3 regions of the Kitasatospora sp. NBC_00070 genome follow, and region 1 is predicted to be linked to each of the others. Evidence: riboswitches for the same ligand, from Rfam matches in the RefSeq annotation. Region 1 holds a riboswitch; each other region holds the start of a gene.
The links. A riboswitch is a leader RNA that binds a small molecule or an ion and turns the genes downstream of it on or off. The one in region 1 is predicted to bind cobalamin.

Region 1 (9,785 bases):
CAGGTAGTCCACCGTGGCGGCCATCTCGAAGGCGCCCTTGTAGCCGTGCCGCCGCATCGCCTCGATCCAGCGCGGGTTGACCACCCGGGCGCGGAAGACCCGGGCCGCCTCCTCGGTGAGGGTGCGGGTGCGGACCGTCTCCGGCCGGGTCGAGTCGCCGATGTAGGCGGTCGGGGCCTTGCCGGTGAGGGCACGCACGGTGGCCACCATGCCGCCGTGGTACTGGAAGTAGTCGTCCGAGTCGGCGATGTCGTGCTCGCGGGTGTCGGTGTTCTTGGCCGCGACGGTGATCCGCTTGTAGGCGGTCTCCATCTCCTCCCGGGCCGGGCGCCCGTTCAGCTCGCGGCCGTACGCGTAGCCGCCCCAGACCGTGTAGACCTCGGCCAGGTCGGCGTCGGTGCGCCAGTCCCGGCTGTCGATCAGCTGGAGCAGGCCCGCGCCGTAGGTGCCCGGGCGGGAGCCGAAGATCCGGGTGGTGGCCCGGCGTTCGTCGCCGTGCTCGGCCAGGTCGGCCTGGACGTGGGCCCGGACGAAGTTCTCGTCCTCGGCCTCCTCCTGGGCGGCCGCCAGCCGTACCGCGTCGTCCAGCAGCGCCACCACGTGCGGGAAGGCGTCCCGGAAGAAGCCGGAGATCCGCAGCGTGACGTCGATCCGGGGGCGGCCCAACTCGGCGAGCGGGACGGCCTCCAGGCCGGTGACCCGGCGGGAGGCGTCGTCCCAGACCGGCCGGACGCCGAGCAGCGCGAACGCCTCGGCGATGTCGTCACCGGCGGTCCGCATCGCGCTGGTGCCCCAGAGCGAGAGACCGACCGAGGGCGGGAACTGGCCGTCGTTGTCGGCCTGGTAGCGGTCCACCAGGGACTGCGCCAGCGCCTGCCCGGTCTCCCAGGCGAGCTTGGAGGGGACGGCCTTCGGGTCGACCGAGTAGAAGTTGCGGCCGGTCGGCAGCACGTTCACCAGACCGCGCAGCGGCGAGCCGGACGGGCCCGCCGGGACGAAGCCGCCGCCCAACGCGTGCAGTACGGCGTCGAGTTCGTCGGTGGTGGCGGAGAGCCGGGGGACCACCTCGCGGGCCGCGAAGTCGAGCACCTCGCGCACCGCCTCGGGGTGCCCGGCCGCGACCTTCTCGACCGCCGACGGGGCCCAGTCCTCGGCCTCCATCGCCTCGACCAGCGCCCGGGCCTGCGCCTCGGCCGCGTCGGTGGCGCCCAGGGTGAGGGCCGCCTCGTCCAGGCCGAGTGCCTCGCGCAGGCCGGGCAGCGCGCTGACGCCGCCCCAGATCTGCCGGGCCCGCAGGATGGCCAGCACGATGTTGACCCGGTCCACCCCGGCCGGGGCCTGGCCGAGCACGTGCAGGCCGTCCCGGATCTGGGCGTCCTTGATCTCGCACAGCCAGCCGTCGACGTGCAGCAGGAAGTCGTCGAAGCCGTCGTCCTCGGGGCGCTCCTCCAGACCGAGGTCGTGGTCCAGCTTGGCGGCCTGGATCAGGGTCCAGATCTGCGCCCGGATCGCGGGCAGCTTGGCCGGGTCCATCGCGGCGATGTTGGCGTGCTCGTCGAGCAGTTGCTCCAGCCGGGCGATGTCGCCGTACGACTCGGCCCGGGCCATCGGCGGCACCAGGTGGTCGACCAGGGTGGCGTGCGCCCGGCGCTTGGCCTGGGTGCCCTCGCCCGGGTCGTTCACCAGGAAGGGGTAGACCAGCGGCAGGTCGCCGAGCACCGCGTCGGGGCCGCACTCGGCGGACAGCGCGGCGGTCTTGCCGGGCAGCCACTCCAGGTTGCCGTGCTTGCCGAGGTGGACCACCGCGTGCGCGCCGAAGCCGCCGTCGGCCTGCGCCGCCTCGATCCAGCGGTAGGCGGCCAGGTAGTGGTGGCTCGGCGGGAGGTCGGGGTCGTGGTAGATCGCCACCGGGTTCTCGCCGAAGCCGCGCGGCGGCTGGATCAGCACCAGCAGGTTGCCGGAGCGGATGCCGGCCAGCACGATGTCGCCGTCCGTGTTCTGCGAGCGGTCCACGTACAGCTCGCCGGGGGCCGGGCCCCAGTGCTCCTCGACCTTGGCGCGCAGGCCGGCCGGGAGGTCGGCGTACCAGCGCCGGTAGTCGGCGGCCGGGATGCGGACCGGGTTGCGGGCGAGCTGGTCCTCCGTCAGCCAGTCCTGGTCGTAGCCGCCGGCCGCGATCAGCGCGTGGATCAGCGCGTCGCCCTCGTGGCCGTCCTCGGTGTCGAGGTCCAGGCCGGGCACGGCGGTGCCGATGTCCATCCCCTCGGCCCGCAGCCGGGCCAGCAGCCGCATCGCGGAGGCCGGGGTGTCCAGGCCGACCGCGTTGCCGACCCGGGCGTGCTTGGTCGGGTACGCGGACAGCACCAGCGCCAACCGCCGCTCAGCGGCCGGGACATGGCGCAGCCGGGCGTGCTTGACCGCGATGCCCGCGACCCGGGCGGAGCGCTCGGGGTCGGCGGCGTAGACGGTCAGGCCGTCCTGGTCGAGCTCCTTGAAGGAGAACGGGACGGTGATCAGCCGGCCGTCGAACTCCGGCACCGCGATCTGGGTGGCGGTGTCCAGCGGGGACAGGCCGTCGTCGCTGGCCTCCCACTGGGCGCGGGACCAGGTCAGGCAGAGCGCCTGCAGGATCGGACGGTCCAGCGCGGCCAGCGCACCGGCGTCCCACGCCTCCTCGTCGCCGCCGGCCTGGGCGTCGGCCGGGCGGGTGCCGCCCGCCGCCAGCACCGTGGTGACCAGCGCGTCGGCCTGGCCCAGCTCGGCCAGCAGCTCGGGCTCGGCACCGCGCAGCGAGGCGCAGTAGAACGCCCGGGCCCGGGCGCCCTGGTCCTCGATCGCCCGGCAGAGCGTCTCGACGAAGGCGGTGTTGCCGCTCATGTGGTGGGCGCGGTAGTAGAGCACGGTGACCAGCGGGCCGTCGTGCTCGGCGGCCTGACGCTCCAGCGGACCCCAGGCGGGGGCGGAGGCGGGCGGCTCGAAGCCGTGGCCGGTGAGCAGCACGGTGTCGGAGAGGAAGGCGCCGAGCTCGCCCAGGTTGGCCGGCCCGCCGTGCGCGAGGTAGGCGTGCGCCTCGGCGGCCAGGCCGGCCGGGACGGTGGAGAGCTCCATCAGCTGGGCGTCCGGCGCCTGCTCACCCGTCAGCACGATCACCGGGCGCGGCCCGGCGAGCAGCGCGTCCAGGCCCTCCTGCCAGGCTCGGCGGCCGCCGAGCAGCCGGACCACCACCAGGTCGGTGCCCTCCAGCAGCGCGGGCAGGTCCTCGACGCCGAGCCTGGCCGGGTTGCCCAGGCGGTACGGGACCGGGCCGGCCGAGGAGCGGGCGCTCAGCAGGTCGGTGTCGGAGGTGGAGAGGAGCAGGATCATGCGAGGGCCCTCCCGGCCGTGACGACGCCCCGGGACGGGCAGAGGACTCGCGAGGAACTGCGACAGCGCATGGTGAAGCCTTCCTCGAGGTCCGCGCCCCGGGCAGTGTGAGGACGGCAGGAGTTCCTGGCTCCCACGGCTGAGCCGTGGTCACAGTGGCGGGACCGCACCGGTTTCGCACCGGTTTCCTCCACTTTGCCGTCGCTGGCGGTGGTTGGGCTGGCAGGCCCGTCCGGTCAGCATCGTACGGGGTGCGCCCCGGCTGCGGACCAGGGCCGGGGGGAGTGCGGAGGGTGATACCGATCATGGCCGGTAGCTGCGGGTACGTGATGCACCGGACACCGGCGAAGGCGCCGATGGTCGGTATGCTCGCCGCCATGCCACCCACGCCTGCCGCTGCCGAAGCACGTCCCGGTCCGCCCGACCGGGCGGGTGGCGACGCCTGTCCGGGGGCGCTCCGGCTGCATTCGGCCGACGACGGTGCGCTGGCCCGGGTCCGGCTGCCCGGTGGGTTGCTGACGGACCGTCAGGCGAGGGTGCTGGCCGGGATCGCCGAGCAGCTGGGCGACGGTGCGCTGGAGCTGACCTCGCGCGGCAACGTGCAACTGCGTGGCCTGTCCGCCGACTCGGGTCCGGAACTGGGCGCCCGGCTGCGGACGGCCGGGCTGCTGCCGTCCGAGACCCACGAGCGGGTCCGCAACATCGTCGCCTCCCCGCTCGCCGGGCTGGACGGCGCCGGGCACGCCGACCTGCGCGGCTGGCTGACCGAGCTCGACCGGCGGCTCTGCGCAAGCGAGTTGGCGGCCGGACTGGCCGGGCTCTTCCTGTTCGCGCTGGACGACGGACGCGGGGACGTCGCGGCGCTGGACGCCGATGTGACATTGATCGCAACCCCCGGCGGCGGCGCGCTGCTCCGGCTCGGCCGGGCCGACACCGCCCGCCGGATCGCGCCGGGTGACGAGGTGTCGGCCGCGCTCGGCGCCGCCGAGGAGTTCGTCCGGGCGCTCCGCTCGACCGGCACCGGAGCCTGGTTCGTCCGGGACGCCCCCGACCTGCTCGACCCCGGCAGCGTCCCGCTGCCCGCGGTGACCTGCGACCCGCCGGAGCCAGGCCCGTTCGCGGGCGGCCTGGTGGTCGGCACCCGGTTCGGGCGGCTGACCGCCGGGCAGCTGCGCCGGCTCGCCGACGCCGCCCCCGAGCTGCGGATCACCCCCTGGCGCAGTGTGGTGCTCCCGGGCGCCACCGGCCCGGCCCCGGACGGCCTGCGGGCCGAGCCCGGCTCGGCCTGGGAGCGGGCCACCGCCTGCACCGGCGCACCGGGCTGCGCCAAGTCGCTGGCCGACGTCCGGACGGACGCGGCGGCGGCGCTGGAGCGCGGCGTACCCGGCCTGCCGGTGCACTGGTCGGGCTGCGAGCGGCGCTGCGGGCACCCGGCGGGCCAGTGGGTGGACGTGCTGGCCACCGGGCAGGGCTACCGGGTGACGGCGCATCACGGTGCCGGGTATGACGGACAGACCTCGCAGGACCTGACAACGGAGCAGATGGCCGAGGCGGTAGCCGAGGCCCGGAGGACCACGTGATCGAGTACGAGAAGGACGGCGCGGCCATCTACCGCGAGTCCTTTGCCACCATTCGGGCCGAGGCCGAGCTGGCCCACCTGCCGGCCGACGTCTCCCAGGTCGTGGTGCGGATGATCCACGCCTGCGGGATGACCGACCTGGTGCGGGACGTGCTGTACTCGCCCCGGGTGGTCGCTGACGCGCGGGCCGCGCTGCGGGCCGGGGCGCCGATCCTGTGCGACGTGTCGATGGTCGCCAGCGGGGTCACCCGCAAGCGGCTGCCCGCCGACAACCAGGTGATCTGCACGCTCTCCGACCCGGCCGTCCCCGGGCTGGCCAAGGAGCTGGGCAACACCCGCAGCGCCGCCGCGATGGAGCTCTGGCTGCCGCACCTGGAGGGCGCGGTGGTCGCCGTCGGCAACGCGCCGACCTCGCTGTTCCGGCTGCTGGAGCTGATCGAGGCCGGTGCGCCGCGTCCGGCCGCCGTGATCGGCGTCCCGGTCGGCTTCATCGGCGCGGCCGAGTCCAAGGAGGCGCTGGCCGCGCACCCGGCCGGCCTGGAGCACCTGGTGGTGCGGGGCCGGCGTGGCGGCAGTGCGATGGCGGCCGCGGCGATCAACGCGATTGCGAGCGAGGAAGAATGACGGAGCGTACGACCGGTCTGCTGTACGGCGTCGGGCTCGGCCCCGGCGACCCGGAGCTGGTGACCGTCAAGAGTGCCCGGCTGATCGGCGAGGCCGACGTGGTGGCGTACCACAGCGCCCGGCACGGGCGTTCGATCGCCCGCTCGATCGCGGCGCCGTACTTCCGCGCGGGCGTGATCGAGGAGAAGCTGGTCTACCCGATCACGGTGGAGACCACCGACCACCCCGGCGGCTACCGGGGCGCGCTGGACGAGTTCTACGAGCAGGCCGCCGCCCGGCTGGCCGAACACCTGGACGCGGGCCGCACGGTGGTGGTGCTGGCCGAGGGCGACCCGCTGTTCTACGGCTCGTACCAGCACATGCACAAGCGCCTCGCGCACCGCTACCCGACCGAGGTGGTGCCCGGGGTGACCTCGGTCAGCGCCGCCGCCGCCCGGCTGGGCAAGGCGCTGGTGGAGGCCGATGAGGCGCTCACCATCCTGCCCGGCACGCTGCCGGAGGAGGAGCTGACGGCCCGGCTGGCCTCGGCCGACTCGGCTGTGGTGATGAAGCTCGGCCGGACCTTCCCGACCGTACGGCGGGCGCTGGAGCGCTCCGGCCGGCTGGCCGAGGCGTACTACGTGGAGCGGGCCACCATGCCGGGCGAGCGCACCGCGCCGCTGGCGGAGGTGGACCCCGAGTCGGTGCCCTACTTCTCGGTCGCCGTGCTGCCCAGCCGGGTCGCGGCCGGTGCCTCGGCGCCGGCGTACCAGGGCCCCGGCGAGGTGGTGGTGATCGGCACCGGACCGGCCGGACCGCTCTGGCTGACCCCCGAGGCACGCGGTGAACTCGCCGCCGCCACCGACCTGGTGGGCTACACCACCTACCTCGACCGGGTGCCGGTCCGGGTCGGGCAGCAGCGGCACGGCTCGGACAACAAGGTGGAGGCCGAGCGGGCCGAGTTCGCGCTCGACCTGGCCCGGCGCGGCCACCGGGTCGCGGTGGTCTCCTCCGGCGACCCGGGCGTCTTCGCGATGGCCACCGCCGTGCTGGAGGCGGCCTGCGCCGATCCGTACCGCGCGGTCCCGGTACGGATCGTCCCCGGCATGACGGCCGCGCACGCGGCCGCCTCCCGGGCCGGCGCCCCGCTCGGCCACGACTACGCGGTGGTCTCGCTCTCGGACCGGCTCAAGCCCTGGGAGGTGGTGGCGGCCCGGCTGCGCGCCGCCGCCGCCGCCGACCTGGTGCTGGCGCTCTACAACCCCGGCTCGCAGTCCCGCACCACCCAGGTCGGGCTGGCCCGCGACCTGCTGCTGGAGCACCGCGCCGCCGACACCCCGGTGGTGCTGGCCCGCGACGTCGGCGGCCCGACCGAGCGGGTCCGCACCGTGAAGCTCGGCGAGCTGGACCCGGCCGAGGTCGACATGCGGACCATCCTGCTGATCGGCTCCTCGCAGACCCAGGCGGTGGCCAGGGACAACGGCACCGAGGTGGTCTGGACGCCGAGGCGGTACCCGGAGGTCTGATCCGGAAGGTGGGGAGCGTGCGACCGTTCGTGCGCTCCCCACCGAGCCGGTCCACCGTCAGCGGGCGCCGGTTCCGGCGGCCTTGTCGTGCCGGGCGACGAAGGCGCTGAACTCCGCCAGCTCGGCTGCCTCGAACGCTCGCTTGGGGATGACCGCCACCGCCCCCCTCGCCCCGTGCAACAGCATGAACTCGTCGGTCTCCTGGAGCCGCCGCAGCGTCGACCACCGCACCTCGACCCGCTCCAGGTCGGTCTCCACCAGGTAGCACTCGTCGGTCAGGGTCGCCCGGCTCGGGCGGCAGAGCCGGGTGCTCTGCCGGGCGACGACGGCCCGGTAACCGACCGTCAGCAGCAGGGCGTAGCCCGCTCCGGCCGTCAACGAGACCACCTCGATCGGGAGGTTGCCCAGCGCGAGGTTCGCCGATCCGGCGGTCAGAGCGAGCGCGGTGAGGGTCCAGCCGAGTACCCGCTGTGGCCTTCTGGCCAGTTTCAGTCCGCGGAGCAGCTCCCCGGGGGTCAACTGGTCGGTCTTGCTGATGTTCATCGGACGCTCCTGCGGCAGCGGTGGGCGGGGCCACCCCACCGGTCCTCATGATCCCTCCCGGCCGTCCGACCGCCGAACGGGGGTCCGGTAAATCGGTCGTGGTCCTGCGGGGCAGCTCGTACCATTCGCGCTCATGACCTCCAACAACGAGATTCTCGACGCTGCCCTGTCCAAGATCGACACCCGGTACGTCTTCCCCGAGCTGACCGCCGGGATCGGGCAGGCGCTGCGCGGGCACGCCGAGAAGGGCACGTACGACGGGCTGGCCGGGCCCGAGTTCTGCGCGGCCGTGACCGTCCACCTCCAGGAGGTGTGTCCCGACAAGCACCTGCGGCTGCTCTGGAGCGACGAGGCGGTGCCGGTCGAGGAGGAGGACTCGCCGGCGGAGGAGAAGGAGCGCTGGGCGGAGTACTACCGCAAGGGCAACTTCGGTATCGCCAGGGCCGAGCACCTGGACGGCAACGTCGGCTACCTCGACCTGCGGTTCATCCCGGACGCCGACGCCGGGTACCAGGCGATCGGCGCCGCCATGCAGCTGGTCGCGCACACCGACGGCCTGGTGATCGACCTGCGCACCTGCCGGGGCGGCTCGCCGAACGGGGTCGCGCTCTGGTGCAGCTTCTTCTTCGCCGACGACGAGGTGCACCTGAACGACATCTACGACCGGGAGACCGACTCCACCCGGCAGTACTGGACCTACCCGCACCTCCCGGCGCCGCGCTACCTGGACCGCCCGGTGACCCTGCTGACCGCCGCCTTCACCTTCTCCGGCGGCGAGGAGCTGGCCTACAACCTGCAGGCGCTCAAGCGCGCCACCCTGATCGGTGAGACCACCCGGGGCGGTGCCCACCCGACCGACCGGTTCGCGCTCACCCCGCACATCATGGTCACGGTGCCGACCGCCCGCTCGATCAACCCGGTCACCGGGACCAACTGGGAGGGCGTCGGCGTCGTCCCGGACGTCGCGGTGCCGGCCGACCAGGCGCTGGAGACCGCGCTCTCACAGCTGCGCGAGCCAGCCCAGGGCTGACGGGACGTCCGGGACCGTCGGCACGCCCGCCGGCGGTTCCGGACGCCGCACCAGCACGACCGGCAGGCCCAGTTCGCGGGCGGCGGCGAGCTTGGGGGCGGTGGCCGCGCCGCCGCTGTCCTTGGTGACCAGCACGTCGATCCGGTGCTCGCGGAGCACCGCCCGCTCGCCGTCCAGGGTGAACGGCCCCCGGTCGAGCAGCACCTCGGTCCGCCGGGGCATCGGCGGCTCCGGCGCGTCCACCGAGCGGGCCAGGAAGAAGAGGTCGTCCAGAGCCGCGAAGGTGACCAGCCCCTGGCGTCCGGTGGTCAGGAAGACCCGGCTGCCGAGGGCCGGGAGCGCTGCGGCGGCCGCCTCCAGGGAGCCGACCGGGTGCCAGCGGTCCCCGGGAACCGGCACCCAGCTGGGACGACGCAGGGCCAACAGGGGAACATGGACCTGGGCGGCCGCTTCGGCCGCGTTCCGACTGATGGTGCCGGCGAAGGGATGGGTGGCATCGATGACCGCGTCCACCGCCTCGGCCCGCAGCCAGTCCGCGAGTCCGCCCGCCCCGCCGAAGCCGCCGACCCGGACCTCCCCGGCAGGCAGCCGGGGCTGCGCCACCCGGCCGGCCAGCGAGCTGGTGACCCGTGGCGCGGGACGCTCCGCGAGGGCGGCGGCCAGCTCACGGGCTTCGGTGGTGCCGCCGAGGATCAGGATGTGCAACGGAACTCCAGGGGACGTACGTGGCTGCTGAGACTACGGGAGGCCGGGCCGGACAGCTCAAGAGCAGCGGTCTGCGACCCGGCTGGACCACCGGCGCCTGCGCCACCGCCGCCACCACGGCCGCCTACACCGCGCTGCTGACCGGCGACTTCCCCGACCCGGTGACCATCACCCTGCCCAAGGGCCAGCGGCCCGCCTTCGCGCTGGCCGCCGAACTGCTCGCCGACGGCCGGGCGATGGCCGGGGTGGTCAAGGATGCCGGGGACGACCCGGACGTCACCCACGGGGCCCTGATCCGCTCCACCGTACGGCTCGGCCCGCCCGGCAGCGGCGTGGTCTTCCGGGCCGGGCCCGGGGTCGGCACGGTCACCAAGGCCGGGCTGCCGATCCCGGTCGGCGAGCCCGCGATCAACCCGGTGCCCCGGCAGCTGATGCG
Region 2 (9,785 bases), 5.1 Mb from region 1:
TCGTCGGCGGTGCCGTCGGCGAGCGAGAGGTCGATGACGGGGAGGCCGGTGGGTTGCGCTGTCATGGCTGCCTTCCGAGGTGGTGATTCCCCCACGGATCGTACACAGAACCAGATTATGGCCCGGAGGGGGCCTTGACCCGGTGGGGAGCCGACGGCGACCGGCCTCGGAGCGTCGGGCGGGGCGGTGTCTCAGCCCTTCCGGGGCTCGCCCCGGTAGGTGCCGAAGGCCCACAGGTTGCCCTCGGGGTCGCGCACGGTGAAGTCCCGCGAGCCGTCCGTGCCGTAGTCGGTGTCGTGCGGTTCCGCGACCACGGTGGCACCGGCGGCGACCGCCCGGGCGAACAGCGCGTCCGGGTCCTCGGTGACCACGACGTACGCGCCGAAGTGGCCCGGCCGCAGCGGCCACGGGTCCTCGTCGCTGTCCTCCTCGCGGGCCGAGCCGAGCATGATCCCGCCACCGGCCGGCCAGCTGAGCTGGGCGTGGTGCACGTGCGTCCCGTCCGCGTAGACGGCGGTGGCCTCGAAGCCGAACGCCTCGGTCAGGAACCCGATCAACGCGTGGGCGTCGTGCGCCCGCAGGCTGGGCCAGACCTGGGGCGGGGGCGGCTGGGTCATCGGATGCTCCTCGGTCGGGCCTGCGGTCGGCTGTCCGGGCTCGGGTGTTCCCGGCCCAGGGTAGGCCGGGGCCGCGCGGGCCCGGCGGATTCCGCGCCGGAGCATTCAGGTGGCGCCGCCCGCCCGGGTGTCAGTCGCCGGCCGCCGGGGTGAAGTGGACCGGGGCCTCGAAGTTGGCACGGCGGGCGGCCCGCCGGAAGACGGTCAGGACGGCCGGGCCGACGATCAGCACGCACAGGCCGGTGGTGACGGCCCGCCCGGTGTCCCAGCCGAGCGAGGTGGTCAGGTCGAAGAGCAGGTAGCGGTGCCACTGCTCGGTGAACGGCAGCCCCGGGAGGTAGGCGATCGAGCTGTTCGGGTCGAGCGAGAACGGCCAGAACGAGAGGTTCAGCAGGAAACCGAAGAGGTAGCCGGAACCGGCTCCGTAGACCGCCAGCATCACCGCCTCGGCCCGGCCCCGCAGCTTCGGCAGCAGCCCGGCCAGCAGGCCGACGAAGGCGCAGCCGAACATCTGGTACGGCATCCAGGGCCCGACACCGCCGGTGATCAGGGCGGAGGCGAACAGCGAGGTGCAACCGAGGGTGAAGCCGAAGCCGGGGCCGAACACCCGGCCCGCCAGCACCAGGACGAAGAAGACGGTCTCCACCCCGGCGGTGCCGGCCCCGAGCGGACGCAGACCGGCGTTGACGGCGGACAGCACGCCGAGCATGGCGAGCGCCTTGGCGTCGATGCCGCCAGCCGAGATCTCGGCGATCACCACGGCCAGGACCAGGACCAGCAGCGCGCCGAAGATCAGCGGCGGTGCGTACGCCGAGCCGAACTTCCCCGGGGCGACGACGAACGGCCAGAGGAAGGCGACCAGGCCGATGAACGCGGCCAGCGCCACCACCAGGCGGGCCCGCCCGGGGAGCCGGACCGCGACGCGGGCGGCGGCGGTCATCGGACGGCCTCCGTCGCGGCGAGCGCCAGGCCGACCTGACGGGTGGTCAGGTAGCGGAGCGGGGCGAGGATCTTGGCGGTCTGCGGGGCGAAGGTGGGGGAGGCGACGATCACCTCGGCGGTCGGGCCGTCGGCGACGATCTCGCCCTCGGCCAGCACCACCACCCGGTCGGCGGCCACCGCGACGAACTCCACGTCGTGGGTGCAGACCAGCACGGCGCGCCCCTCGGCGGCGAGCTGGTCGACGATGCCGGTCAGCGCCTCCTTGGCCTGGTAGTCCAGCCCCCGGGTGGGCTCGTCCAGCAGGACGACGGCGGGTGCGGCGGCCAGCTGGATGGCCAGCACCAGAGCCAGTTTCTGCCCCTCGGAGAGGTCGCGCGGGTGCGTGCCGTCGGGGATGCCGGGCGCGAGGCGGTCCAGGATCTGACGGGCCGTGGACCCGGCGTCCCGCGCCCCGTCCAGGTCCGCCTGGGCGAGCTCCTGGGCCACGGTCTCCAGGTAGAGCAGGTCGGTCGGGGTCTGCGGGACGAGACCGACCAGACGGCGGGCCTCGGCGGCGGAGACCCGCTTGGGGTCGACCGGCTTCGTCCCGGCCGTCCGGGTGACCCGGACGCTGCCGCCCTGGCGCGGCCCGGAGCCCTGCAGGGCCCAGAGCAGCGAGGACTTGCCCGAGCCGTTGCGGCCCATCAGCGCGGTGACCTGGCCGGCCCGCAGCTCCAGCGAGACCTCCCGGACGGCGACCACCCGGCCGTGCCGCACCACGATCCGTTCGGCGGACAACACTGCTGCGCCCAGGGCCGGTTCGGCGCGGGCGGGCGGGACGGGCAGCCCGGCCAGCCGATCCCGCAGCGGCCCGGCGGCCCGACGGGCGTCCCGGACGGAGAGCGGCAGCGGGCGCCAGCCGGCCAGCCGGCCGAGCTCCACCACGGGTGGGGCGATCGAGGTGTCGGCGAAGACCTCGGCCGGCGGGCCGTGCCGGACGGTGCCGTCGCCGGGCAGGTGGACGACCCGGTCGGCGTACTGGACGACCCGCTCCAGGCGGTGTTCGGCGAGCAGCACGGTGACGCCGAGGTCGTGCACCAGCCGGGTGATCGCGGCCAGTACCTCCTCGGCGGCGGTCGGGTCGAGGGCGGAGGTGGGCTCGTCCAGGACCAGTACCCGGGGGTGCGCGGTGAGCACGGAACCGATCGCGACCCGCTGCTGCTGGCCGCCGGAGAGCTCGTGCAGGCCCCGGTACCGCAGGTCGGCGAGGCCCAGCAGGTCGAGGGTCTCCTCGACGCGCTTCCGCATCACCTCGGCCGGGATGGCCAACTGCTCCATCGCGTAGGCGAGTTCCTCCTCGACCGTGTCGGTGACGAACCCGGCCAGCGGATCCTGTCCCACCACGCCCACCACGTCGGCGAGTTCACGCGGCGGGTGGTGCGCGGTGTCGCGGCCGTCCACGGTGACCCGGCCGCTGAGGGTGCCGCCGGTGAAGTGCGGCACCAGGCCGTTCACCGCGCCGAGCAGGGTGGACTTGCCGGTGCCGGTCCGCCCGACCACCAGGCAGAGTTCACCCTCGGGCACGGTGAGGTCGACCTCGTGCAGCACGGGGTGGTCGGCGCCGTCGTAGCGGATGCCGACCTGGTCGAAGCGGATCACTGGGTCACCTCGGTGGGCGTGCGGTCGGTACCGGCCTCGGCGGCCGTCCGGGGTCCTGGCAGGGCGGCCGGGGCGGCGGGACGGCCCGGCGGCGGGGCGATGACCCCGGCGAGGCCCGCCAGCAGCAGGGCGGCCACCGGCACGGGCGGCAGTCCGGGCCAGGTCAGCGGAGAGAGGGAGGGGTTGAGGTCGGTCGCGTCGTACCCCACGGTGACGCACAGCAGGGTCGCGGCGACCAGCCCGCAGGCCGCGACGCCCCACTCGGCGAGCCGCCACGGGTCCGGCCGGTAGCTGGTGCGCCGCACCCGGCGGCCGCCGAGCAGCAGACCCCCGGCGCAGAGCGCCGAGCCGACGGCCAGCGCGGGCAGCCCGAGCGCGGCGGGCGCGGTGCCGTCGAGCAGCCCGTACATCCCGGCGCACAGGCCCGTCATGCCGAGCAGCATCAGCGCGCCGGTGATCCGGCGGGACGCCCGGGTGGCGGTGCCGGCCCGGCCGTAGCCGCGCGAGTCCATCGCGGCGGCCAGGTGCAGCGAGCGCTCCAGCGCGTCCTCCAGGACCGGTACCACGATGCTGCGCAGAGCGCGGATGCCCTTGCTCCGGCCGGCTCTCAACCGTCGTGCCCGGACCACGCGTTGGACGCTCTGGACCAGTTGGGGCGCGACGCTGAGCGAGACCGTGACGGCGACGCCCAGCTCGTACAGCGCGCCGGGCAGCACCCGCAGGGCCCGCTTCGGGTTGGCCAGCGTGTTGGCCGCGCCGATGCAGCAGAGCAGGCAGGCCAGCCGCAGTCCGTCGGTGGCGGCCGAGAGGGTGGCCTCCAGGGAGACCGGGCCGCCGATCTGGATGCCCGCGTACCAGGCGGGGGTGGGGAGGTGCGGGAGCGAGAAGAGCATGTGGTCGTGCGGGGTGATGCCGGTGGCGAAGATGCACCGGAAGGTGACCCGGATCGCCACCACGGTCAGGGCCAGCCAGAGGTAGTACTTGAAGCCTCGGGCCCACGGGGCCTCGGTGCGGCGGGCGGTGACGACGTAGCCGAGCACGGCCAGCACCAGGAACAGCAGCAGCGGGTTGGTGGTCCGGCTGGCGGCGGTGCCCAGTGCGAGGGCCCAGATCCACCAGGCGACCGGATGGAGGTCGCGCGGGACCCGACGACCGGCGGAGGTGGGGAGTCGGGGCACCCGGATCACTCGGCCTGTCGTCGTCGGCGCAGTGCCGTGAGCCCGGTGGCGACGCCGAGCGCCACCACCAGGGCGACGCCGACGACGGCCGGGGCGATCGAGCCCGCCGAGTGCGGGGCGTCGGCGGTGGGTGCCGCGTCCACGGGCGTGGTGCCGGGGCTCGGTGCCGCGGTGGGGCTCACGGGGCCGGGTGCCTCGGTCGATCCGGACGGGGTGGGCGTCGGCGTCGGCTCGGTGGAGGTGCCGGGTGTGGGTGACGCACCGTCGGACGCGGTGGTCCCGCCGGGCTGCGGGGTACCGGCGCCCGCTGTGGCGGGCTTGGTGCCGCTGCCGCCGCTCGAACTACCGCCGGTGGTAACACCGTTGCCGCCACCGGCGGGTGGGGTGGTGGGCCGTTCGGGAGCGGGGCTCGGGGTGGTGCCGCCGGGGGCGGTGTTGTGGGCGCGGACGGTGTCGGGCGAGATGGTCGGCCGTCCCTCGGTCCCTTCGATGTCGGTGCCACCGAAGATCCACAGGTCCACGCTGCCGGGCTTCGGCTTGTAGCTCATCGCGCCCAACTGGCTGTAGGACCAGGTGTCCTGGCCCGGATCGGCGTGCCAGTAGGACCAGTAGGCCGCGGCGGGCGGGGTGAGCACGCACTTGTCCTGGTCGGGGGTCGGGTACTGCTTGCCGCCCTGGTGGCCGCTGTAGCCGATCCGGCAGATGAAGGCCGGGCCGTCGTGGCCCGTGCCGGTGGTCTTCCAACCACCTTGGTTCAGCAGGGCGTAGCCGGTGGTGGGGGTGGTGCCGCAGGAGCGCAGCAGCGGGCCGCCCCAGTGGCCGAAGTCCACCGCGAGCACCACCCCGGAGGTGGTGGTGCACTGGTCGATCGGCAGCGGCGAGGCGGTGGCCGGGGCCGCGCCCGCGCCGAGCCCGCCGAGGGCCAGCGCGAAGGTGGTGCCGGCCGCCCCGAGCAGCCTGCCCGGTCGGCGGATCACTGGTGACGCCCGGGCTTGGTGGCCGTCCGACGGCGGGTGGCGACCAGGATGGCGCCGCCCGCGACGGTGAGCAGCACGGCGGGGCCGACCAGACCGAGGACGTCGGTGCCGGTCCAGGCGAGGTCCGGGTCCTGCGGGCCGGCCGTGCTGTCCACGGGGCTTTCGGTGGAGGGTAGTTGGGTGGTGCTGGTAGCGGCTGCCGAGGGGGAAGTGGAGGCGGACTCGGACGGCGAAGCCGACGGCGGGGTCGAAGCGGAGGGAGAGGGCGACGTCGATGCCGAGGGCGAGGGCGAGGGCGAGCCGCTCGGGTACGGGGGAGTGGCGCCGAGGTCCCGCTTCAGCGTGCCGAAGGAGATCCCGGTGACGCCGCCGAGCGCCTGGGTGGAGGCGCGGACGTCCGAACCCTGCTGGCCGGAGGCCGCGACGTCGAAGCCGCCGTCGCCGTTCTGCCGGTCGGCGAGGAACTCGACCGCCTTGGCGATCGGTCCGGCGTAAGCGGCCTGACGGAGCGTCATCCCCTGCACGGCCAGCGCGGCCGAGTTGGTCGAGTTCCCGGCCGCGCCGGGGAAGCCACCGTCGGTCTCCTGCTTTCCGGCCAGCCAGGCCAGGCCCCTGTCGACGGCCTGGGCCGCCTCGTCGCCGGGGACCAGCGAGAGGGCCATCACGGCCATCGCGGTGCTGTCCACGTCGGCGTCGCCGGTGGCCGGGATCAGGCTGGGCCAGGAGCCGTTCGGCGTCTGCAGGCCGCGCAGGTAGGCGATCGGTGCGGCGGCGTTCGCCGTGTCGCCCGCCCGCAACTGGGCCAGCACCCCCAGGGACTGGGAGAACACCGAGGTGGCCCAGGTGTAGTTGCCGGCCTCCGCGCAGCCGAGGGTGTCGTCGGCGCGGGCGCAGATGGCCGCGTCGAGGGCGGCGATCAGGTCGTGGCCGCCGAAGTTGCGCGGGTCGCGGCCGACGATCTCGGCGAGCAGCGCCTCCTTGCCGATGGCGCCGCCGCCCGCGTACTCGGTGCCGATGCCGGTCCAGTCGTCGACGGTGCGGTCGTTGCCGTCCTTGCCCTGCTGGTCGAGGAAGTCGACGATCCGGCGCAGCGCGGTGTCGTCGGTACCGGTGGCGGCCAGCGCGTAGGCCCCGTCCACGGTGAGCCCGAAGTCGGCGAACCCGGAGTCGGGGAACGCCTCGTAGTAGTGCCCGCCGAGCAGGTGGGCCGGGTCGGTGAGGTAGCTGCCGCCCTTGGCGAGGTCCGGCGTCCTGGCCGGCTTCGGGATGGGTGGGGTGTCGGTGCCGGGGTTGTGCGAGACGGTGCTGAGGTCGGTGCCGGTCAGGGCGAGGACGGCCTGCTCGGTGGCGGGGACGTCCGAGTCGGGGGTCCACTCGTCGGGGGCGAAGCCGCCGTCCTTGTTCTGACGGGTGCCCAGCCACGCCTTGGCGGCGGCCCGTTTGGCGTCCTGGCCGGTGGCCTTGAGGGCCTGGGCCGCCGTCGCGGTGCTGCCGGTGTCGCCGGAGGCGCCGACGTAGGGGACGTACGAGCCGTCGGCCTGCTGGCCGGCGCCGAGTTGGGCGGCCGCCTGCTGCACCGTCAGGTCGTGGCCCCCGGCGGCACGCAGGGCGAGGACGGCGAGGGAGGTGCCGGACGGGTCGGACTCGCAGTGGCCGCCTGCGACGATCATGGAACCGGCGATGCCGCCGTCCGCGCACCGGAGCGCGTCGAAGCGGGCGAGCGTCGAGCCGGGCGGGGTCACCCCGCCGCGCAGCAGGGCGATCACGCCGAACGCCTGCACCCAGGGCGAGGCCGCGCCGTGGAAGTCGCCTGCGGCGGTGCACTTGCCGTTCTCGCCCTGGCCGGTGCACACGTGGTCGGTCAGCGCAGCGAGCAGGTCGTGGCCGCCGAACGCCCGGGGGTTGCCGCCGGTGCTTTCGGCGACCAGGGCCAGCAGGGCGGCGGCGCGGGAGTCCGGCGTGGAGCCCGGGCCGTCCGGGTACAGGAACTCGTCCGTGTGTGCCTGGAGGTACGCGACCACCTTGCGCAGGGCCGGGTCCTGGGTGCCGGCCGCCGCCAGCGCGATGGCGGTGAAGGAGGTCCGGGGGAGGTCGGGGCCCTCGAACGCGACGTTCTCCAGGTGGTCGCCGCCCACGAGTCGGCCGGCCAGCCAGGCCGCCGCTGCGGCGGGGTCCCCGGCCGCAGGCGGAGTGCTGGGACTGGGCGACGGCGAGGCGGACGGGGACGGGCTCGCGCTGTTCTTCGCCCGGACCGAGTCCGGGGTGAAGGACGGTGCGCCGTCGGTGCCGCCGACGTCGGTGCCGCCGTACACCCAGGCCTCGACCTCGCCCGGCTCCGGCCTCTGCGTTCCCGCGCCGAACTGGCTGTAGGTCCAGCCCTGTTGGCCGGGCTCGGCGATCCAGTACGACCAGTAGGCGGTGGCCTGCGGGGTGTTGACGCAGTTCTCCTCGGCCGGGGTCGGGTACTGGGCGCCGTTGCCGAAGGTGCCGGTGCCCAGGCGGCAGACGAAGGCGGGGCCGTCGTGCTCGGTGCCGGTGGTGGTGAACCCGGCGTGGTGCAGCAGGTCCATGCCGGTGGTGGGGTGGGCGTCGCAGCCCCGGACCACGCCGCCGCCCCAGTGGCCGAAGTCCACGGCGACGATCGCGCCGGTGCCGGCGGTGCAGTCCTCGATCGGGTCGGCGGCGGCGCTGTCCGGGTGGCCGAGCAGCACGGTGCCGCCCGCGGCGACCGCGACGGAGGTGGTGAGCAGCAGGGACGCCAGTCCCCGGCCTCCCTGACGCGTACGAATGCTGCTGACCCTCACGGCGACTCCTCGATCGGTCGGCGCTGGGTGGGACGGCGCAGCCGACAGGCTCCGAGGAGGAGAGGGTTCCTGCTGGACCGCGTCGTAGTCCGCGACGACGCACGTAGTGCTGACAAGCACCTCGCCGTAGGCATTCCGGCTCACCCTCCCCGGTTGGGGCGGGTCCACGGTTGCGGGTCAGCGCCGGATTCGGACCGGCTTCCCCTACAGGTGAGGATGAAAAGCGGTTCATCAGACCATGGGGCCGCGCGGCCAGTCAACGAGGCGTCATATCGCCTTCGACACATCGTCGCCGGTCCCGGGGCGGGGGCGCCGTGGCAGGCGCCTCCGCCCCGGGCGCCGGGGCTCAGTCGGTCAGTTCGGCCCGGACCAGGTGGGCGGCCGCGACCAGGCTGTCCAGTGAAGCCCGGGTCTCCGGCCAGCCCCGGGTCTTCAGACCGCAGTCGGGGTTGACCCAGAGCCGATCAGCGGGGATCGCCGCCAGGCCCGCGCGGAGCAGGTCGGCCGCCTCGGCGGTGCTGGGCACCCGGGGCGAGTGGATGTCGTAGACACCCGGGCCGACCTCGCGCGGGTAGCCCGCCTCGGCCAGCTCGTGGGCGACCTCCATGTGCGAGCGGGCCGCCTCCAACGAGATGACGTCGGCGTCGAGTTCGTCGATCGCGGTCATGATCGCGCCGAACTCCGCGTAGCACATGTGGGTGTGGATCTGGGTGTCCGCCCGGACCCCGGAGGTGGAGAGCCGGAACGCCTCGGTGGCCCAGGCCAGGTACGCCGGACGGTCGGCCGTGCGCAGCGGCAGGGTCTCCCGCAGGGCGGGCTCGTCCACCTGGATCACGGCCGCGCCGGCCGCCTCCAGGTCGGTGACCTCGTCGCGCAGGGCGAGCGCCACCTGGCGGGCGGTGTCGCCGAGCGGCTGGTCGTCGCGGACGAACGACCAGGCCAGCATGGTGACAGGACCGGTGAGCATGCCCTTCACCGGACGGTCGGTCAGTTCCTGGGCGTAGCGGAACCAGTCGACGGTCATCGGGGCGGGCCGGGAGATGTCACCCGCCAGCACCGGCGGCCGGACGTACCGGGTGCCGTAGGACTGCACCCAGCCGTGCCGGGTGGCCAGGTAGCCGGTCAGCTGCTCGGCGAAGTACTGCACCATGTCGTTGCGTTCGGGCTCACCGTGCACCAGGACGTCCAGGCCCGCCTTCTCCTGGTAGGCGATCACCTCCCGGACCTCGGATTCCATCCGGTCCCGGTAGCCGGCCTGGTCGAGCCGGCCGGCCCGCAGGTCGGCCCGGGCCGTGCGCAGCTCGGTGGTCTGCGGGAACGAGCCGATCGTGGTGGTCGGCAGCAACGGCAGGCGGAGCCGGGCCCGTTGGGCGACGGTCCGCTCGGCGTACGGCTGCGGGCGGCGGCCGTCCTCGGCGGTGGTCGCCGCGACCCGGGCCCGGACCGCCGGGTCACGGGTGACCGCGGAACCGGCCCGGGAGGCCAGGTCGGCACGGTTGGCGGCCAGGTCGGCCGCGATGGTGTCGGTGCCCTCGCGCAGGCCCCGGGCGAGCAGGGTGACCTCGGCGGTCTTCTGCTCGGCGAAGGCCAGCCAGCGGGAGATCTGCGGGTCCAGGTCGCGCTCCCGGT
Region 3 (9,785 bases), 1.0 Mb from region 1:
CGCCCGCCGGCAGGACCGCTCGCTGGCCGACACCCTCGGCGGCACCGCGGCCGCCGTCCCGGTCGGGGTCAGCCTCGGCATCGAGCCCGGCGTCGAGGAACTGCTCGCCCAGGTCGAGCGGTACGTGGCGGAGGGCTACCGGCGGGTCAAGCTCAAGATCGCCCCCGGCTGGGACGCCGCACCGGTGGCCGCCGTCCGCGAGCGCTTCCCGGACACCCCGCTCCAGGTGGACGCCAACGGCGCCTACCGGGACCACCCCTCGCACCACGCGGTGCTGCGGGAGCTGGACGGCCTGGGCCTGGCGATGATCGAGCAGCCCTACCCCGCCGACGACCTGCTGGCGCACGCCCGCCTGCAGCGCGAACTGGCCACCCCGGTCTGCCTGGACGAGTCCGTCACCACCGTGCACACCGCCCGGACCGCGCTCGCCCTGGGGGCCGGACGGATCGTCAACATCAAGGTCTCCCGCCTCGGCGGCCTGACCGAGGCCCGCGCCGTCCACGACCTGTGCGAGCAGGCGGGCGTGCCGGTCTGGTGCGGCGGGATGCACGAGTTCGGCATCGGCCGGGCGGCGAACCTGGCCCTGGCCGCACTGCCCGGCTTCACCCTCCCCGGTGACCTCTCCGGCTCCGACCGGTACTTCCGCACGGACGTGGTGCAGCCGCCGATCCGCGCCCACGACGGAACGGTGGCCGTGCCGACCGGCCCCGGCCTCGGCGTCGAGATCGACCAGGATGCGCTGCGCGGTCACCTGCTGCGCAGCACCGTACTGACCTGAGCGCGGTGGGGGCGGTCACTCGCTGTCCGACACCCACGTCCTCCGGTCCGCGTACTCCGCCACGACCGCACCGGGGCAGGCCCGGCGCAGTGCCGCCGCCAGCAGGCCCGGGTCGTGCTCCGGATGGTCGAACGCGGCCCGGGTGCGGTGGACCTTGCCGCCCACGTGCAGTTCGAGCACCCGTTGGCCGCCGTCGGGATTGTCCATGGACCGGTGCCCGGTACGGATCAGCTGCAGCCGGCCGACCGAGTCGAGCGGGTGGCTGCTCTCCCGGCCGTCGACCCGCACCAGCACGAGCACCGGCGGGGGCCCCGGCCGGATCTCGGCCCGCTCGACGGCCCTCCGCTCGCCCAGCCAGGGCGGCACCAGCAGCACGCCCCAGAACGTCACGAGGATCCCGCCCAGCACCAGGGCCGCCCAGGGCGCGGCGACCGCCACCGCCCCGACGGTCAGCACGTGTCCCACGGTGACGACCACGTAGTCGCCCCAGTCGGACGACCCCTCGTACTTGCTCCGGTAGGTCTCCCAGCGGAAGACGCCGCCGTCCTCGGGTTCGCTCATGGTGCCCAGCATGGCGATCCGTGCGCGCTGCCGGAAGGGGTACCGAGGAGGAAGTCGCCCCCGGACGGTGTGCCGGTGACGGACCGTCAGCGGTAGCCGGTGGGGTCGGCGGGCAGGTCCGGGTCCTGGACCTCGACCAGGTAGCGCCAGGCGTCGGGCCGGCTGCCGTCCAGGTCGGTGAAGCCGTAGACCCGGGCGAGTGCGCCGCTGGACAGGGACTGCCCGTTCCAGCGCGCCACGTCGGGGTCGGCGGCCAGGGCCACCACGGCGCGGCCGACGTACGAAGGGGTCTCGGAGATGCCGAAGTGCGGGACCCGGGCGATCGCGTCCCGCCAGTTCTGCTCGGTGACCCCGAAGGTGTCGAGCATCAGCTCCGAGCGGAGCCAGCCGGGGGTGAGCGCGACGGCGGTGGCGCCGCGCGGGCCCAGCTCGTGGCCGAGTGAGAAGGCCATCCGCAGGACGGCGGACTTGGCCAGGTCGTAGAAGAAGGAGACCCGGTAGCGGGTGCGGTTGTACTCCTCCGTGCCGTCGGTCATCTCCACCACCAGACCGCCCGGCGTGCGCAGCAGCAGCGGCAGCGCGTGGTGGCTGGTGATCGCGTGGGTCTCCACCGCGAGCCGGAGCAGGCGCAGGCCGTTGTCGAGGTCGTGCTCCCAGACCGGGCTGTTCCACTCGAAGAGCCGTTCGCCGCCCCAGATGTCGTTCACCAGTAGGTCGAGCCGGCCCTGTTCGCCGTCGATCCGCTGCACCAGGGCCGCGACCTGCGCGGGGACCAGATGGTCCGTCACCACCGCGATGCCCCGGCCGCCGGCCGCCGTGACCAGTTCGGCGGTCTCCTCGATCGTCTCGGGGCGGTCGTACTCGGAGCGCCGCCCCCGGGTGCTGCGCCCGGTCACGTAGACGGTGGCTCCGGCGGCGCCGAGCTCGACGGCGATGCCCCGGCCCGCGCCCCGGGTCGCCCCCGCGACCAGCGCGACCTTGCCGTCGAGTGCTGTCGTCACGGTGCCGACGCCCTTTCGCTCCAGGTGGTGCCACGCTACGCGCCCGCCCGACCGGGTCGGCGGAAGCGCGCGGGTGTGCCGGGCACCACAGCCGTTGACCCCTTACCGGGACGGACGGTGTTGTTATGCTGCGAGAGCGTCCCGAGGGGAAAGTCCGGTGGAAGTCCGGCGCTGACCCGCAACGGTGGACGGGCCCCTGAGGGTCCGTGAGCCCGATCGCCCTCGGCGGCGCTGACCTCCCGACAACTCGCCGCGGACTGCGAGGGGATGCGGCACGGCACGCCCGCGCGGACCTTCAGGTCCGCGCCGACCGGGCGGCCCCGGCGCGTCGTCCCGTACGCCCGCGGCCCGACCGAAGGCAGCCGTGAGCACCGCCGTAGCCGCACCGACGCCGAAGGCCGCCGCCCACCCGCCCGCCCGGACCCCGGTGCTGGCCGCCGGGCTGACCGTCGCCCTGCTGGTCTCGCTGGTCTGCGGCGTCGCGCTGGGCTCGTCCGGGATCAGCTGGGGAGCGGTGGTGGAGTACCTGCGGGCCGGTCTGACGGGTGGTCGGATCAGCGCCGACCAGCTGGCCGGCTACACCATCGTGTGGGAGATCCGGCTGCCCAGGACGGTGCTGGCCGCCGTGGTCGGGGCCGGGCTGTCGGTGACCGGCGTCGCCGTCCAGGCCATGGTGCGCAACGCGCTCGCCGACCCGTTCGTGCTCGGGATCTCCTCCGGTGCGGCCGTCGGCGCCAACGCCGTCCTGCTGCTCGGCGCGTTCGCCTCGCTCGGCGTCTGGGCGCTCTCCGCCTCCGCGTTCGCCTCCGCGCTGGCCGCCATGGTGCTGGTCTACGCGGTGGCCAGGACCGCCGAGGGCCTCACCCCGCTGCGCCTGGTGCTCACCGGCACCGCGCTCGCGTACGGGTTCTCCGCCGTCACCTCGCTGATGGTGTTCTCCGCCGAACGCGGCGAGGCGGCCCGGACGGCGATGATGTGGTTGCTCGGCAGCCTGGGCGGCGCCACCTGGGCCGCCGTCCCGATCGCCGCCGGCACCGTGCTGGCCGGGTTCGGCTACCTGCGGTACTCCGCCGGGCAGTTGGACGCGCTGGCGATGGGCGACGAGACCGCCGCCGCGCTCGGCGTGGACGCCGCCCGGCTGCGCCGGGCGCTGTTCGTGGTCACCGCCGCCGTCACCGGCACGGTGGTCGCGGTCAGCGGGGCGATCGGCTTCGTCGGGCTGATGGTCCCGCACCTGGCCCGGATGCTGGTCGGGGCCGACCACCGGCGGGTGCTGACGGTGGCTCCGCTGCTCGGCGCGGTGCTGCTGGTCTGGGTGGACATCGTCTCCCGGCTGCTGCTGGCGCCCGCCGAACTGCCGGTCGGGGTGGTCACCGCCGTGCTCGGGGTGCCGTGCTTCCTGCTGCTGATGCGGCGGCGCGGCTACAGCTTCGGCGGCCGCTGATGGCCGCCCGGGGGAGGGGACGCTGATGCGCGTCGACATCGAGGAGGTCTCGGTCGAGCTGGCCGGGACCAGGCTGGTGCACGAGGTCACCGTACGGGCCGCCAGCGGGCAGGTGCTCGGCCTGGTCGGGCCGAACGGCAGCGGGAAGTCCACCCTGCTGCGCTGCGTCTACCGGGCGCTGCGCCCGGCGGCCGGCACCGTCCGGCTGGACGGCGACGACCTGCACGGCCTGACGCCCCGGGAGGGCGCGCTCCGGGTCGGCGCGCTGCCGCAGGAGACGGTGGCCGAGTTCGACTTCACGGTCGCCGAGGTGGTCGGGATGGGACGGCTGCCGCACCGGCGCGGCTTCGGCGCACCCGGCCCGGACGAGGCGGCGGGCTGCGCGCGGGCGTTGGCCGAGGTCGGGGCGGAGCACCTGGCCGGGCGGGGCTTCCTGAGCCTCTCGGGCGGGGAGAAGCAGCGGGTGCTGATCGCCCGGGCGCTGGTCCAGCAGCCGGCGGTGCTGGTGCTGGACGAACCCACCAACCACCTGGACATCGCGCACCAGTTGGAGGTGCTCTCGCTGGTCCGCTCCAGCGGCCTGACCGTGCTGACGGCGCTGCACGACCTCAACCTCGCGGCGGCGCACTGCGACCTGCTGTACGTGATCGCGGCCGGCCGGATCGTCGCCTCGGGACCGCCCGGGGAGGTGCTCTCGCCCGACCTGCTCGCCGAGGTGTTCGGGGTCCGGGCCCACCCGGTGCGGCACCCGGTGACCGGCGCCGTCCAACTGCTCTTCGACCGACTGCGCCCCTGATCCACCGCACCCCTGATCGACCGCACCCTGATGAGGACGGACACCTTGCTCACCCATCCCCGCCGCGCCCTGGCCGCCACCGCCGTGCTCGCCCTGGGCCTGACCGCCTGCGGCGCCGAGGTCACCCCTTCGGCGGAGAGCGCGGGTTCGCCGCACTACCCCGTCACCGTCGACAACTGCGGCACCCCGCTGACGTACCACCACAAGCCGGCCCGGGTGGTGACGAACGACATCGGTATCACCGAGCTGATGCTGTCGCTCGGACTGGCCGACCGGATGGCGGGCTACGTGATGCCGGACGAGAAGGGCGACCTGGCGAAGGTGCCCTGGGCGGCGGAGTACGACCGCACCAAGTGGCTGTCCAAGAAGGAGATCACCAAGGAACTGGTGCTGGACGCCAAGGCCGACCTGGTCTTCGCGGGCTGGAACTACGGCTGGAACGACACCACCGGGCTCACCCCCGAGGGCCTGGGCAAGCTCGGGGTCGGCGCCTACACCCTCACCGAGTCCTGCCGGAACGGCAAGGAGAAGGCGCGCGGGGTGATGCCGCCGCTGGACGCGCTCTACGCGGACCTGGCCAACCTCGGGAAGATCTTCGACGTCGAGCCGAAGGCCCGGCAGCTGACCGCGGAGTTCCAGGCGGAGGTGGCCGGGGTCGAGGCCGGGGCGCCCGCCCGGCGGCCGAGTGTCTTCCTGTACGACAGCGGCCAGGACAAGCCGTTCACCGCCGGCCGGTTCGCGGCGCCCGAGCAGATCATCGGCAAGGCCGGCGGGCGGAACGTGATGGGTGACCTGGGCGACTCCTGGACCACGGTCGGGTGGGAGAGCGTGGTGGCCAGGGACCCCGAGGTGATCGTGATCAACAACTACGGGGAGACCGGCGCGGACGCCAAGCGGCAGTTCCTCAGGTCGTACCCGCCGCTGGCCAACGTCTCGGCCGTCCGGAACGACCGGATCTTCGTGCTGGACTACGTCGACCTGGTGGAGAGCCCGCGCAACCCGTCGGCGATCTCCCGGCTCGCGGCCTACCTCCGGACGGTGCCCGCACCCTGACGCCGCTGCTCAGAACAGTGCGGCCTGCTCGACCGGCCGCGCCCTGAGCTGCTCGGCGAGCCCGGTGCAGGAGGCGAGCGGGGTGGGCCGCAGGGACCAGCCGATGAGCAGCCGGGTGTCCAGCAGCAGCGGGGGAGCGTCCGCCTGATCGGGCGTCACGAACAGGTGGCGCCCGATCGGCGCGTGCAGGGTGCCGCCGAGGGTGGCGCCGGGGCCGAGCGCGGTGATCTCGCGGTACGCGGCGGGCGGCCCGGCGGTCAGGCCGAACAGGGCCACCTGGTCGGTCACCGGATCGGCCGGGAAGAGCTCGACGCCGTGGCCGGCCAGCACCCGGAGCACCCGGGCGCGCAGCTCGTGCACCGCCGCCGCCCGCTCGTCCGGCGCGGGCAGCCGCCACCAGCCGCCGACCTTGGCCCGGGAGGTGAACCGCTCCCTGGCCAGCCCGGACTGGGCCACCGTCAGCTCGGCCCGGCGGATGCCCGGCAGCGATCCCCGGGCGACGAACGTCCAGGCCAGGGCGGCCTGCTCGACCAGCCGGGCGGTGCCGCGCTGCTCGGCGGTCAGCCCGACCTTGGCCAGCCCCGGCCCGAACCAGGCCAGGTAGAGCCGGTACGTCCGCCCGTCGTCGAGGATCTGATCCCGGGCCAGCGCCAGCCCCTGGTCGGCGTCCTGGCAGGACGGGCACTGGCCCGCCTTCCCGCTCGGCTCCAGCTCCGCCGCGAGCGGGCACGGGTGGTGCCGGTGGGCCGTCCGCACCCCGACGCAGCGGCGCGGGCCGAGCACCGTCCAGCCGATCCGGGTACCGGCGGTGACCTCGCGCTCCAGCACCCGGGCCCCGGCGCTCGCGGTGAGCCGGGGCAGGCCGTCGCGCCAGCGCAGACCGGTGGCCGTCCAGCCGGTGGCCGCAGGGGTGCTCGTCATGGGACGTGAGCGTACGGCCTGCCACCGACAGCCGTCCCGCAGGGCGGAATCCCATTGGGAGCGCGGTCTGATGATCCGCTATATTCGCGCAGCCGTCGGACCCGCCGGCGCCGCAGCTCCGGGGGAGTCCCACCGTGTCGTCCGAGTCCGACCCGTCCAGCAGTTCGAGCCCCGACAGCTCGGCGGCCTGGTCCCCGCCGTCCGGCTCCGACGGTGCCCCGGCACCCGCTCCGGCTCCCACCGAGAGCTCCCCGTACGCGCCCCCGGCGGACGCGAACCCGTTCGCGCCGCCGGTCGCCGAGGCGAACCCGTACGCGGCGCCCGCCGATCCGTACGCGCCGCCGACCGGCCCGTACGCCCAGACCGGTCCGTACGCCCAGACCGGTGCGTACCCGCCGCCGGCCGCGCCCGGGTACCCGGTCGGGGCGCCGGCCGCGTGGGGCCAGGGGTACTGGAACGGGCCGCCGCCGCCACCGCAGGGGACCAACGGGCTGGCGATCACCTCGTTGGTGCTCGGGATCCTCGGGTTCGGGTGCTTCCTCTGGGTGCTCGGCCTCGGGTTCGGCATCGGTGCGCTCGGGCAGATCCGCCGCCGTCCGCAGCGCGGCAAGGGGCTGGCCGTGGCCGGCATCGTGCTCTCCTGCCTGTGGGGCCTGCTGATCATCGGCATGGCGGGGGTGTTCGTGGCGAAGGGCGACTTCGACGACATCGGGAGCACGACCAACGTCTTCAGCCTGGAGCCGGGCGACTGCGTGCAGGAGCGGACCGAGGAGCAGGGCAAGGTGGTCCAGCGGTTCACCGTGGTGTCGTGCAGCGAGCCGCACCACGGCGAGGTGTTCGGGGCGGTCCCGGTGCCGGGTTACGAGGCGAAGGGCGCCGCCTACCCGGGGGAGACGGTGCTGCAGGAGACCATCTCGAAGGGGTGCGTCGGCCGGCAGTACGAGTACGCGGCGGACTACGTGGCCGTCCCCCGGGGCGTCGACGTCACCACGCTCTACCCCGACCGCACCTCCTGGCGGTCGGGCGGCAAGCGGTTCGGCCTGTGCGTCTTCGAGTCGACGGAGAGCCTGACCCGGACGCTCCGTCAGGACGTCACCGCCGCCACGGCCGAGCAGCGGGGCTACCTGGACGCCTCCAGTGAGCTGAACCAGGTCGTCGACCAGTGGCCGCTGGACGAGCCGGAGGAGGCCACTCCGGGCGTCTACCAGGACTGGGCCCGCAGGCTGATCGGCGCCGCCGAGACGGAGAAGAGCCGGTTGAACGGCGTTCCGTGGTCGGACGGGACCCGGGCGAAGGTGGCGCCGCTGCAGGCCGAACTGGACCAGGTGATCGTGCACGCGGAGAAGATCCGGAAGGGCACCGACCCCGGCCTGCTGGCCGACGAGGCGATGGAGCTGGAGGACCTGCTCCGGGGGCCGGCGGACACCAAGCTCCGGGACGCGCTCAAGCTGCCGACCAGCGCCCCGGACCTCCGCCCGGCCACGGTCTGACACTCCGTTCGTTCCGCGCCGCCCCGGTCCCCGCCGTACGGGACCGGGGCGGCGTCGTCGGTGCCGCTCTCGGTATCGGTGTACAGAATTCTTGACATGGTGTCGGCCTTGCTTGACACTGCGGATGTCGGGTTTTCTTTACATGGGGGAGCGGGATGGCAGTCGAGGAGAAACGCGCCTGGTGCATGCTGGCGGTCACGGTCGCGACGTACACGGCGTACCTGGCCGTGGTGCTGGACCGGCCCGCCGGGCTGGGCCTGACCCAGGCGCCCTACGTGGCCGCGCTGCTGTGGTCGATCGGCGGCGGGATCGTGGCCTCGATCGTGCTGCACACCGCCGTCTCCACGTTCTCCCCCCGGGAGGAGAACGTCCGGGACCAGCGGGACCGGGAGATCCACCGGTTCGGCGAGTACGTCGGCCAGTCCTTCATGGCGATCGGCGGCATGGCCGGGATGGGCCTGGCGATGGCCGGGCAGGACCGGTTCTGGATCGCCAACGCGATCTACCTCGCCTTCGTCCTGTCGGCGCTGCTCGGCGCGAGCGCGAAGATCGCCGCCTACCGGTTCGGGTTCCACCCGTGGTGAAGCCGACCAGGGTCACCAACGTGATCCGCACCCTGCGGTTCACCCACGGCGAGATGACCCAGGCCGAACTGGCCCGCCGGATCGGGGTCACCCGCCAGACCGTCATCGCCATCGAACAGGGGCGCTACTCGCCCTCGTTGGAGGTGGCGTTCCAGATCGCCCAGGTGTTCCGCGTCCCGCTCGACGACGTGTTCCAGTACCCCACCGGCACCGAGGGAGACACCAGCTCATGAAGGCTGTCCTGCACGACGTCTACGGCCCGCCCGAAGTCCTGCGGGTCGAGGAGACCGAACCGCCCGTCCCCGGCGAGGGCGAGGTGCTGGTCCAGGTGCACGCGGCCGGTGTCGACCCCGGGGTCTGGCACCTCACCGCCGGACTGCCCTACCTGATCCGGGCGGCGGGCTTCGGCCTGCGGGCGCCCAAGCGGCGGATACGCGGCCTGGACGTCTCCGGCCGGGTGACGGCGGTCGGCCCCGGAGTCACCCGGTTCCGGCCGGGCGACGAGGTGTACGGCATCGCCGACGGCTCGTTCGCCGAGTACACCTGCGCCAAGGCGGCCAAGCTCGCCCACCGCCCGGCCAACCTGACCCACGCCCAGGCCGCCACCGTCCCGATCTCCGGCGCGACGGCCCTCCAGGCGCTGCGCGACGCCGGCCGTCTGAAGCCCGGTCAGACCGTGCTGGTGATCGGCGCGGCGGGCGGCGTCGGCAGCTTCGCCGTCCAGCTCGCCAAGGCGCTCGGCGCCCGGGTCACCGCCGTCTGCAGCCCCGGCAAGGCGGACCTGGTCCGCGCGCTCGGCGCCGACCAGGTGATCGACTACACCCGGACCGACTTCACCGACGGCACCCACCGGCACGACCTGGTGCTCGACATCGCGGGCAACCGCTCGCTGACCCTGCTGCGCCGCACCCTGAACCCGCACGGCACCCTGGTCATCGTCGGCGGCGAGAACGGCGGCCGCTGGATCGGCGGCAACGACCGGCAGCTGCGGGCCCTGCTGCTCTCCCCCTTCCTCCGCGAGCGCCTGCTCGGCCTGCTCGCCAAGGAGCGGTACGCCGACCTCGACGTCCTCAGGGAGCTGATCGAGGCGGGGACGGTCACCCCCGCGCTGGACCGGACCTACCCGCTGACCGAAGTCCCGGCGGCGGTCGCCCGGC

Region 2: linked by a shared signal. The riboswitch ahead of OHV05_RS06110 (prenyltransferase/squalene oxidase repeat-containing protein) and the one ahead of cobN (cobaltochelatase subunit CobN) in region 1 are both predicted to bind cobalamin.
Region 3: linked by a shared signal. The riboswitch ahead of OHV05_RS33360 (FecCD family ABC transporter permease) and the one ahead of cobN (cobaltochelatase subunit CobN) in region 1 are both predicted to bind cobalamin.

What each region holds. Positions count from the first base shown of each region.
Region 1 is NZ_CP108247.1:6,342,628-6,352,412, forward strand. It holds gene cobN (cobaltochelatase subunit CobN) at 1-3,363, opposite strand, end outside; cobalamin riboswitch at 3,461-3,581, opposite strand; gene OHV05_RS28870 (cobalamin biosynthesis protein CobG) at 3,741-4,943, shown strand; gene OHV05_RS28875 (precorrin-8X methylmutase) at 4,940-5,566, shown strand; gene OHV05_RS28880 (precorrin-2 C(20)-methyltransferase) at 5,563-7,071, shown strand; gene OHV05_RS28885 (YcxB family protein) at 7,129-7,614, opposite strand; gene OHV05_RS28890 (S41 family peptidase) at 7,748-8,644, shown strand; gene OHV05_RS28895 (cobalt-precorrin-6A reductase) at 8,615-9,349, opposite strand; gene OHV05_RS28900 (cobalt-precorrin-5B (C(1))-methyltransferase) at 9,370-9,785, shown strand, end outside.
Region 2 is NZ_CP108247.1:1,289,907-1,299,691, reverse strand. It holds gene OHV05_RS06140 (isopenicillin N synthase family dioxygenase) at 1-65, opposite strand, end outside; gene OHV05_RS06135 (VOC family protein) at 192-617, opposite strand; gene OHV05_RS06130 (ECF transporter S component) at 748-1,557, opposite strand; gene OHV05_RS06125 (ABC transporter ATP-binding protein) at 1,554-3,197, opposite strand; gene OHV05_RS06120 (energy-coupling factor transporter transmembrane component T) at 3,194-4,375, opposite strand; gene OHV05_RS06115 (hypothetical protein) at 4,381-5,349, opposite strand; gene OHV05_RS06110 (prenyltransferase/squalene oxidase repeat-containing protein) at 5,349-8,156, opposite strand; cobalamin riboswitch at 8,264-8,397, opposite strand; gene metE (5-methyltetrahydropteroyltriglutamate--homocysteine S-methyltransferase) at 8,503-9,785, opposite strand, start outside.
Region 3 is NZ_CP108247.1:7,363,549-7,373,333, forward strand. It holds gene menC (o-succinylbenzoate synthase) at 1-778, shown strand, start outside; gene OHV05_RS33350 (hypothetical protein) at 794-1,339, opposite strand; gene OHV05_RS33355 (SDR family oxidoreductase) at 1,426-2,340, opposite strand; cobalamin riboswitch at 2,458-2,579, shown strand; gene OHV05_RS33360 (FecCD family ABC transporter permease) at 2,705-3,784, shown strand; gene OHV05_RS33365 (ABC transporter ATP-binding protein) at 3,810-4,580, shown strand; gene OHV05_RS33370 (ABC transporter substrate-binding protein) at 4,611-5,633, shown strand; gene OHV05_RS33375 (DUF2797 domain-containing protein) at 5,643-6,554, opposite strand; gene OHV05_RS33380 (DUF4190 domain-containing protein) at 6,689-8,044, shown strand; gene OHV05_RS33385 (hypothetical protein) at 8,200-8,628, shown strand; gene OHV05_RS33390 (helix-turn-helix transcriptional regulator) at 8,625-8,861, shown strand; gene OHV05_RS33395 (NAD(P)-dependent alcohol dehydrogenase) at 8,858-9,785, shown strand, end outside.